3 regions of the Ensifer sp. 22460 genome follow, and region 1 is predicted to be linked to each of the others. Evidence: predicted binding sites of a transcription regulator. Region 1 holds the regulator's gene; each other region holds the start of a gene.

What was found. The regulator LexA, encoded in region 1, represses DNA repair genes until DNA is damaged. The targets are predictions, from matches to a motif close to TGTTCNNNNTGTGTTCNG.
Region 2: a site for LexA is predicted at 1,424-1,441, ahead of ACTJKM_RS05220 (ribonuclease T2). Genes of this name have one in related genera too.
Region 3: a site for LexA is predicted at 1,738-1,755, ahead of ACTJKM_RS13515 (ImuA family protein). Genes of this name have one in related genera too.

Annotation. Positions count from the first base shown of each region.
Region 1 is NZ_JBQENZ010000008.1:243,127-246,398, forward strand. It holds gene ACTJKM_RS12885 (hypothetical protein) at 1-174, opposite strand, end outside; gene ACTJKM_RS12890 (hypothetical protein) at 498-794, shown strand; gene lexA (transcriptional repressor LexA) at 1,041-1,766, shown strand; gene ACTJKM_RS12900 (hypothetical protein) at 1,857-2,189, opposite strand; tRNA gene ACTJKM_RS12905 (tRNA-Cys) at 2,402-2,475, opposite strand; gene ACTJKM_RS12910 (thermonuclease family protein) at 2,628-3,272, opposite strand, start outside.
Region 2 is NZ_JBQENZ010000003.1:197,163-200,434, forward strand. It holds gene ettA (energy-dependent translational throttle protein EttA) at 1-460, opposite strand, end outside; gene ACTJKM_RS05220 (ribonuclease T2) at 628-1,410, opposite strand; gene ACTJKM_RS05225 (alpha/beta fold hydrolase) at 1,596-2,531, shown strand; gene ACTJKM_RS05230 (DMT family transporter) at 2,543-3,272, shown strand, end outside.
Region 3 is NZ_JBQENZ010000009.1:75,618-78,889, reverse strand. It holds gene ACTJKM_RS13520 (Y-family DNA polymerase) at 1-847, opposite strand, end outside; gene ACTJKM_RS13515 (ImuA family protein) at 762-1,715, opposite strand; gene ACTJKM_RS13510 (metallopeptidase family protein) at 1,886-2,320, shown strand; gene ACTJKM_RS13505 (DUF1737 domain-containing protein) at 2,543-2,749, opposite strand; gene ACTJKM_RS13500 (HpcH/HpaI aldolase/citrate lyase family protein) at 2,746-3,272, opposite strand, start outside.

The DNA of each region.
Region 1 (3,272 bases):
AAGGATCATTCCGCCGTCGTAGCTCGTCGCCGCATAGCACGAGCCGCCCAAGGACGGATCGGAGCCCACCGTCCAGGCATTGACCTCTTTCCAGATATTCGAACGCCCTTCTTCAGCTGAGGCCGCTCCGGCCGCCACCAACAGACCGAGAACCGCCAACGACAATCTACGCATGCAACCACCCCATTTTTCCCGCAAAGTTATCGTTTTTTTACAACCTGTCGAGACGGTGCGACATCTTCACAACACGGATTTGTGCACGCCGGCAGCGAGGCCGCGACTTGGCGCAACCCAAGCGATTGCGGCAAGGACGGCGCGCCAGGCTGAGGCGGCTTTGCCGCTGTGTGCCCCTGGCGCAAAACGGCCACAGCCTGCACTCAAAGAGCTGTTGAACACATGACAGTGATCGCCAAGCTTGCTGGACTTCGGAACGAAAGCGCGGTTCACATCGTTAACCGCCCCGTAGTCCCACCCTTGCATCAAAGTGGACGATCACCGTGCTTGCCGCCCTGCTTCTCGCTTCGATAGTCGCATCGCCCAATATGCCTGACGTCAAGCTCAGCGCCGCCACGGTGGACGAACTTCAGACCGATTTCGAGAGCGCCGTGCCGTGCCATCAGATCGATGGACGCAAGGTGTGGAAGGGTGCGATCGCGTTCTACATCCAGTCGTTCGTCTATGATGGCGACAGGCCGGTCGCGACCGATGCGGCGGACGCCGTACTTCCAGAAGACAACAGCGCCGAGACGGTGAAGGAATTCGAAGACGCCTGCGCCGCCACGCAGCCGGCCTAGCCTCTTTGCACGAAAACGCTCGCGATTCGTTCGAATCGCCGTGCCGTCGCGCAATGCGCTACGCCGCCGCCCTCCGTTTGGGCACGATCATCGCCCAAACCCGCTCTGCTCCCGTAAAAGTGACCAATCGACACGCACAGACGCGCCAATTGTCTGAATTCACGGAATTTTAGGCACTTGCGGAACACATATGGAACAGATAGTGTCTGTTCTTGATTTGTTTCACGCCTCTGGGAGCGACGTGCCATGCTGACCCGCAAGCAACAGGAATTGCTTCTCTTCATTCACGAACGCATGAAGGAGTCAGGCGTCCCACCATCATTCGATGAAATGAAGGATGCGCTCGACCTGGCGTCGAAGTCCGGCATTCACCGTCTGATCACGGCACTCGAAGAACGCGGGTTCATTCGCCGTCTGCCGAACCGAGCCCGCGCGCTCGAGGTCATCAAGCTTCCGGAGGCTTACGCATCCAGCCAGCAGCAGCCCCGCCGCGGCTTCTCGCCCAGCGTGATCGAGGGCAGCCTCGGCAAGGCGCCAGCGGCCGCTCCTGCCGCACCGCCGAAGCCCACGCCCGTGGCCGACAACACATCGGTTTCCGTGCCGGTCATGGGCCGCATCGCTGCCGGTGTGCCGATCTCGGCCATCCAGAACAACACGCACGACATTACCGTTCCGCTCGACATGATCGGCAACGGCGAACACTACGCTCTCGAAGTCAAGGGCGACTCGATGATCGAAGCCGGCATCTTCGACGGCGACACCGTGATCATCCGCAATGGCAATACGGCCAATCCCGGCGATATCATCGTGGCGCTCGTGGATGATGAGGAAGCGACGCTGAAGCGCTTCCGGCGCAAGGGCGCATCGATCGCGCTCGAAGCCGCGAACCCTGCCTACGAAACGCGGATTTTTGGGCCCGATCGGGTGAAGATCCAGGGCAAGCTCGTCGGGCTGATGCGCCGCTACCACTGATTCCGAGGTAAATCTGGCATCCGACCGAGCCTCGCCACCGCTTGCGGTGGCGAGGCTCTGTTTATTGATGGCGACCTGAAGGCGCGCCTCTTATTCGTGGATGGTGTACTCGCCGAGCTCGCAGAGGTCCTGCATGTCTTCGGTCGTATCGAGGTCGGAGCCTTCTTCGAACTCGAAGCGCATGTCGTACTTGCAGACCTCCCGGCCGTCGGCGATGGTGATCTCCATGTCTTCTCCGGGGTTCAGCACCTGCCGGCCGAAAACATCGTCTTCCCACTCATTGACACCCACAGGCGACGTATAGAAGTTCGTCAGCACTGCGTTGGTGTTGTTCTTCAGCTTGAAAACCAGATCCTCCGCCCGCGCCTCGAATGTGGTCGCAGCGAAGAGGGCCAAGGCCGTCAGGACAAGTTTCGTCTTCATATATGCCATTGCCTCCGTTTTGATGATGACGGACGCTACCGATGCGGCTGATGTCAGCGGAGTCATCGTTCCCCCTCTACCGATTTCACCGAAGCGATAAGATCCAACGGATAGCTAATGGACGTGGCTTGCGCGGGCGTGGGGAGGCAACCATGCAATCGCTCTGCCCCGAGGCAGAACGTCTATCCACACTAAAATGAGGTGAGAGTTTTTGGAGGCCTCGCCCGGAATTGAACCGGGGTACAAGGATTTGCAGTCCTCTGCGTCACCACTCCGCCACGAGGCCTCACAGCTCGGATAACCGAGCGTTGGCGCGGATTTAGAATGATTGCAGAAAAACCGCAAGAGGCATTTTCCGAAAAACGCGCCGTCGATTTGTAAGACGGATACTTTCCACAGAGCGATCGCGAACCTCCGCCGATCGCATCTGGGGTGGCCTCAACACCAGGGCGTCGCGTGTCCTGTCCACGGCCGCACCAGTCCCTCGGATACGAGCACACGCCCGATAGACTGGTCGCCGCGGGTGACCAGCCGCAGCTTTTCACCGGCCTTGGCATCCTGACGGCCGCTCGCCGTTTCCAGCCTGAAGTCACCCGCATTCAACAATTCGCGCAGGCGCTGCTTGGCATAGAAGCCGCGCGAACGTTCCTTGTCGCAGCTTGCCTGGCGAATACGCGGCGCATCGACGTCTGCCACGCGGATCGTTTCGCCGTGGTACAGGAAGGTGGCGCCGTCGATCACGCAGTTGTCGTTGCGAATCCCGCAGAAATAAAACTGATCCGTGCGAACGGATGCCGTCTTCACTTCCTCATTGGGCCGCACCACGGGTGTCGGCGCCTTGGCGCCGACGTCGACGGACGGCACCGGAGCGGCGAGGGCAACTCTTGTCATCGGATTCGGCTTCTGCTTCTCCGCCTGCTGCGCGGGACGCGCGTCCGATTTCTGCGCGACACGAACGGGCTTCGGCCTCGACTCGTGTCGGGACGTGAACGCGACCACGTCCGATACCACCGGCCAATGCTGCAGTTCGGCGCGATGATCGTAAGCGACCACGCCGCCGACAGTGAGTGCGGCGGCCAGATA
Region 2 (3,272 bases), on a different contig from region 1:
CGTCGGCATCACCCGGCGGGCAGCGCAGCGCTTCCATGGCCATCTCGACCTGGCTTTCGAGATCCCAGAGGTTCTGGCTGTCGATGATGTCCTGGAGCTTCGCGCCCTCTTCCGCCGTCTCGTCGGAATAGTTCATCATCAGTTCGTTGTAGCGCTCGACGATCGCGGTCTTCTTGGCAACGCCTTCCATCGCGTTCTCAAGCACCGTCTTCGTCGGATCGAGCTGCGGCTCCTGCGGCAGATAGCCGACGGTGGCACCCTCGGCTACCCAGGCTTCGCCGGTGAATTCCTTGTCGAGGCCGGCCATGATGCGCAGAACCGTCGACTTACCGGCGCCGTTCGGGCCGAGGATACCGATCTTGGCGTCCGGGTAGAACGACAGATGAACGTTCTCGAGAACCTTCTTCGCGCCGTAGGACTTATTAAGTCCGGCCATATGATAGATGAACTGACGTGCCATAAGGGAATGCTCCGCAGGGAAAGGAAATTTGCCCGCTATGTAGGCGAATTATAGGAAGGGGGCAATGAGCAAAGGCATTCGCCCCGGCTTGTCCCCCCACCTATCCCATGCGGCAACCCTGCGCCTCCAGCGCTTTCGCTGCCGAAGAACAGTGCCCGCGAAGCCGGTCAGCTTCGCCCGGCCGTATCGGCAATACCCTTGGCGCATTTGAATTCGGTCGGTCCCGCCGCCTGGATCAGCGGTGCAAGGCTGGACGCCTTCATGACGTCGCCGGTCAGCCCGATCGTCAACCCGGTGATGATGCTGCGCCCCTGAACCGTCTGGCAGCGCATGCGCACCCGGTCGCCGGCGCCAGTGCCAAAACTCTGGTCGAAGGCCTGCTTGATCGTCGCCTCGTCGAGTTCGGAGCCGATGCGCTGGCGAAAGAGCGCGCCGACCGCCGAGCGGTTGAGCTCCTCCAGCATGCGCAGCTGCGCCGAGAAATAGTCGTCGACCGAGCCGCTCTGGCAGGTGCCGCTGCGCAGCCACTGGTGCCGGTCGAGGCCGGATTGCACGCCGGGCATGGCGATCAGCAGCCGCGCCGCCGTGTCGTCTGCCATTGCGAGTTTCGGCAGTTCAAGCCAGCTGCCCTTGCGATCCTGCGCACGCACCTCGGCCGTTACCCCGCAATAGCTTTTGCGCAGGGGCCAGAGGCCATGCAGCGAGAGATTGATGGCGTCGAAACGCTCTGCGGTCTGGCTTTCGCATTCCTTGCGTTGCGGCCGCGTTTCGCAGAAGCCCGGCTGCCAGCTCACCGCCAGCACATATTCCGTGCGGCTGGTCGCGCCTTCGGAACCCCCTTGTTCCGACATTTCCTCGCCGGCAGCAAAGGCGGCCGGCGCAAGGAACAGCGCCAACGCCGCCAGCAGTCCTGCCATCGGACCCGATATCGCCTTACAGAAACTAACCATGATATCCTCCTGCGGAAACAAAACAGGAACGAATATCGCTCAAAACGGGAAAATTGCAACTCTTAATTAAGATGAGCGCACATTCGCGTGTGACCTCATGCGCAACGAGCAACAAGCGGCGATTGCCTTTGCCTTGCAAATCGATTTGATATCGAATTGGTCTGTCGTTGTTGCCGGGGGAAATCGTGTTCGGGCAGGTGAAGACACATCAGAGCCCGACCGGAGCCACCTTGAGCTGGCGCCATTTCCCCGCGACCGCTCATGCGCGCGGCATCCTCCTCATCAGCCACGGCCTTGCCGAACATTCCGGCCGCTACGCCCGCTTTGCCGAAGCGATGGCCGCGCATGGCTTCCAGGTCTATGCCCACGACCATCGCGGCCATGGCGAGACGCGCGCGCCCGACGCCCCGCTCGGCATGTTCTCGAGCCGCGACGGCCTCGACAAGATCTTCGCCGATATCCGGGCTGTGCGCGAAATCGCGACCGCCGCCCATCCGGGTCTTCCCGTCATCCTCTTCGGCCATTCCATGGGCGGGCTGATTGCGCTGAACGCAGCCGAGGCTGATCCCGGCCTCTATGATGCGCTCGCCGTCTGGAACTCCAATTTCCGTCCCGGCCTCGCCGGCCGCGGCGGCCAGATGATCCTGAAAATCGAGAAGGCGCTGAAGGGTTCGGATGTGCCGAGCCCGCTCCTGACCAAGCTTACCTTCGGCATGTGGGGCGGCGCGATCAAGGATCGCAAGACCGATCTCGACTGGCTCTCGCGCGACGATGCCGAGGTCGCGAAATACGCGGCCGACCCGCTCTGCGGTTTCGATGCGACCGTCTCGCTCTGGCTCGACCTTTTCCGGCTATCCTTCGGCGGCGCCCGGCCCGACCGGCTGACGCGGCTCCGCAAGGACCTGCCCATTCATCTCGTCGGCGGCAGCGCCGACCCGTCAACCGAGATGGGCAATGCCATTCGCTGGCTCGGCGCCAAGATGAAAGCGGCCGGTCTGACCAACGTTACCGTCACCGTTTATGACGGCATGCGCCACGAGACCCTCAACGAACTCGGCCGGGAACAGGCGACGGCGGACTTCGCCGCCTGGTGCTTGGGCGCCATCGCAGGCAGGCGCTGACCGGAAATATCATGGCCGACATGTCTCTTCAAAAGATCGCCACGGACCACAACCGCATCTCCTTCGGGCTGACGCTGATGGTGATCTCGGTGCTCCTGTCGCCGCTGATCGACATCTTCGCCAAGCTGGCGATCGCGACCGTCCCCTCGGCCGAAATCACCGCCGTCCGGTTCCTGCTTCAGGTCGTCTTCATCCTGCCGATCGTGCTCTTCCGCGGCAGCCTCTTTGATCTCACCTGGCGCAAGACCGGGCTCCATGCGTTGCGCGGCGGCCTCCTGGTCGTGACGATGCTCTCCTTCATCACCACGCTGAAGGTGATGGAGGTTGCCGACGCAATTGCGATCTTCTTCGTCGAGCCGATCATCCTGACGATCCTCGGCAGCATCTTCCTGAAAGAGACCATCGGCTGGCGGCGTTACACCGCCTGCGGCGTCGGCTTCTTCGGTGCGCTGCTCGTCATCCAGCCGAGCATGCAGGAGGTCGGCTGGATCGCGCTTCTGCCTGTTGTCGCCGCCTTCGGCCTTGCCGTGTTCCTGCTCGTCACCCGCATGGTCGCGCAGAACGAGGACCCCTGGTCGATGCAATTTCATGCCGGCATCTGGGGCGGGCTCTTCTGCCTCGTGCTGCTCTATTTCGGCGAAGGCACGGGTTCCGGCATCTTCGATCCGGTCTGGCCGCAGGACTACACCTGGTACTATCTGCTCGGCGTCGGCGTCACCGCCACCATCTCCGGCGTGCTCG
Region 3 (3,272 bases), on a different contig from region 1:
ACAGACGCCCGCCCTGCCCACGCTTTTCCAGTTCCGGCTTCAGCCGCATCGCCAGCTCTTCCGTCAAGCCGAGAATATCGTCTTCGCCCTGGACCGGTTCGCCGAGACGGCGCTCCACTGAGAGGGCGGCGACGGGCAACCGCGGCGACAGTGGCTCATCCTCCCGCCCGAGCGCCTGATCGAGGCGCAGAAGCAGGGTCGCGCCGAACCGGCGGGCAAGCGGCGCGCGCGGCGCCTCGACGATGTCGCCGACCTGCTTGAGCCCGACCCGGCCAAGCGTTTCGATCGTCTCCCGCGGCAGCCGAAGAGCCGCCATCGGCAGCGGCGCCAGCACCCGCGCCGCCTCGTCCGGGGCAAGAATGCCGTCGGAGCCGAACCGCGCCACCGCCCAGGAGAGCCCGGCGGAAGAGGAGATCGCCGCGCGGGCTTCGACCCCCAGATGAAAGAGACGGGCGAGCAGATCGTCGAACAGCGCCTTTTCCCCGCCGAGAAGATGGGCGCAGCCGGTGATGTCGAGAAAGAGGCCGCTGTCGCCATCGAGCGCGACGAGCGGTGTATAGCGGCAACACCAATCCGCAAGGCCTTCGAGCAGGGCCCGATCGGCAGCGGGATCGGCCGGCAGCACGTCGATCTCGGGACACATGGCCCGGGCTTCGGCAACACCCTGACCGATGTGAAACCCGCACTTTTCGGCGTAACCGTCGAGCGCGACGAGGCGCATCGCGCTCTTCACCTTGTCAGCGAAGACGACAGGCGGATGCTCAGGACGCCCGCGGGAAAGCCACGAGTTCCCCCAGCGTTTGCGGGCGACCCGATCGGCCGGAAGATGCGGAAAGGCGAGCGACAGAATGCGCTGGTTCTGGATCTGCCGCAGCAGCGGCTGGTAGGGGCTCGACGGGGTAAAGGCGGCGGTCATGGGGGTTCCACTCCAGCAGGAAGCCGAGCGGCGCAGGAGCCCTGCTCTTCTCGGCGATGATATGAAAGACGGGATGGCCGATGCTGCCGCGAAGCATCGATCCATCCGGTAGGGGACGCTCGCGCGCCGGCGCCGGCTCGACGAGGAAGCGGAAGAAGGCGCTGCTCGCCTCCTCGTGCCCGGACTGGCGCAGGAGCAGAAGGGGAACATGGCCCGCGCGTGAGCGAACATGCAGGCGCCGGCTCTCGCTGAGCGCAAGAGCTGCGGGATTGCCGCGAATTTCCAGGATGACGGCACAGAAGCTCGGGACGGAAAGCGCCGCCTCGGCGATCCAGAGCGCGTCCTTCACCGTGCGCGGCAGGCTGAAGACGAGGCCGCGGACATCGAGCCCATAGGCCTTGAGACCCAATCCATAGGGCAGGCCCGCCTCGTTGGAAGCCATCGACTGGCTGATCCAGAGAACCGGAGCTGCCGGCTCGCCTTTTTCCAGGCGCGCCTGCTGGCAGAGCACGCTGAGTGCCGCGGCAAAACCGGCGGCAGCGCCGGCATCGCGCGTCTCGGCATTGCGGATTTCCGTCATGCCTTCGAGCGGTAGGCCGCCTTCGAGAAGCGTGTCCAGATCCGCAACCCCGAGCGCAAGCGCCCGACGGCCAGGCTCATCTTCCTCGCGCTGACGGAAGCCGCCGGGATCGGCCGCCTTGGCGGCGCGCACGACGCCCGGAAGCCGACGGTTTTCGATCCTGGCTATGGTCTCTCGGAGCGAAAGTACCGTCTCCCGCTCCACGGCTTTGTCGGCCATGACGGTCAACTCCCATCATAAATGTTCATGTTATGTTCTATTAGATTCCAGAGCTTCCTAAATGAGTCAACAGCCAATTCTAAGAATTTATTCCTGTCCCCATGCCCGCGGAATTCAACACTCGAAAAACACTGGCAAAATCGCTATATGGAGGGCAACAAGGAGTGCCTATGGCCCGCATTGACCAGACCGATGATTGGCGGGAACGCCACGCACCGACGCTTACCACTTTTGAACAGCTCGCACTGGAAGCCTACGGCCACCTGCCGCAGGAATTCCGCCAGCTGACGACCGACCTCATCATCGAAGTTGCCGACTTCCCGAGCGACGACATTTTCGAGGACATGGCACTGGAAACGCCTTTCGACCTGCTCGGCCTTTTCGAGGGCCGTGGCATCAGCGAGCGCTTCACCATGGAAACCGGCCAGTTTCCAAACCGCATCACCCTCTATCGCCGCCCGATCATCGACTATTGGGCTGAGAACGAGGAGACGCTGGGTGACATCATCACCCATGTCCTGATCCATGAGATCGGCCATCACTTCGGCCTTTCCGACGACGACATGGAGCGGATCGAAGCCAGCGTCGAGCACGTCGGCGGCTAACCCGTTTTATCTGCCCCTCATCCGCCTGCCGGCACCTTCTCCCCGCAAGCGGGGCGAAGGAGACTCGCGGTACCGTTCGCATCCCAATCGGAGCACGGGTTAACCGATACCAGAAAACAGGCCTCACACGCCGATTGCGAGCATCAACCGCGTCCCCTCGCCCCGCCTGCGGGGAGAGGGTTAGGGTGAGGGGCAAACTTGCACGACGGCAAACAGCCTCGACTACTGTTCCGACAGCTTGATATCCGGGGTGTAATCCTTGCCCTCGACCTCCTTGAACACCGCCTGGCCGCACTGCATGTGCTGCGTATCGGCGTTGAAGGCATAGGTGGGCGAGCCGTGCAGGCTCCAGCCCTGGTTCAGCGCTGCCGTCACCTTGTGACAGAAGGAAGCGTCGTCGGGACCGGTCAGGAAGCGATAGAGTTTCAAGATCTTGTCTTTCGTTTTTCGATGAGATCCGCCTTGGCGGCGAGCATCACGGCCTGATCGAGGTGCAGCCGCTCGACCATCCGTCCGTTGAGATTGATGACGCCCTTGCCGGCGTTTTCCGAGAGCGCAAAGGCAGCGATGATCGCGCGCGCCTCGTCGACAGCGATCTGCTCTACGCCGAAACGTTCGTTCGCCGGGCCGATCTGGGCCGGGTGGATCAGCATCTTGCCGTCATAGCCCATGTCGCGGCCCTGCCGGCATTCCTCGTCGAATCCATCAGCGTCGCGAAAATCGTTGAACACGGCGTCGATGACGTCGAGCCCGCCGCCGCGCGCCGCCAGCAGGATCTGCATCAGCCAGGGGATCAGATAGGGACGGCCGGGGCGATCCGGAACGCCGGTGTCCTTGCGCAGGTCGTTGAGACCAACGACGAAACAATCGAGCCGGCCGCCGAAGGTGCGGCCGGTCTCGGCGATAAGAGGCGCGTTGATGACACCGCGCGGCGTCTCGATCATCGCCCAGA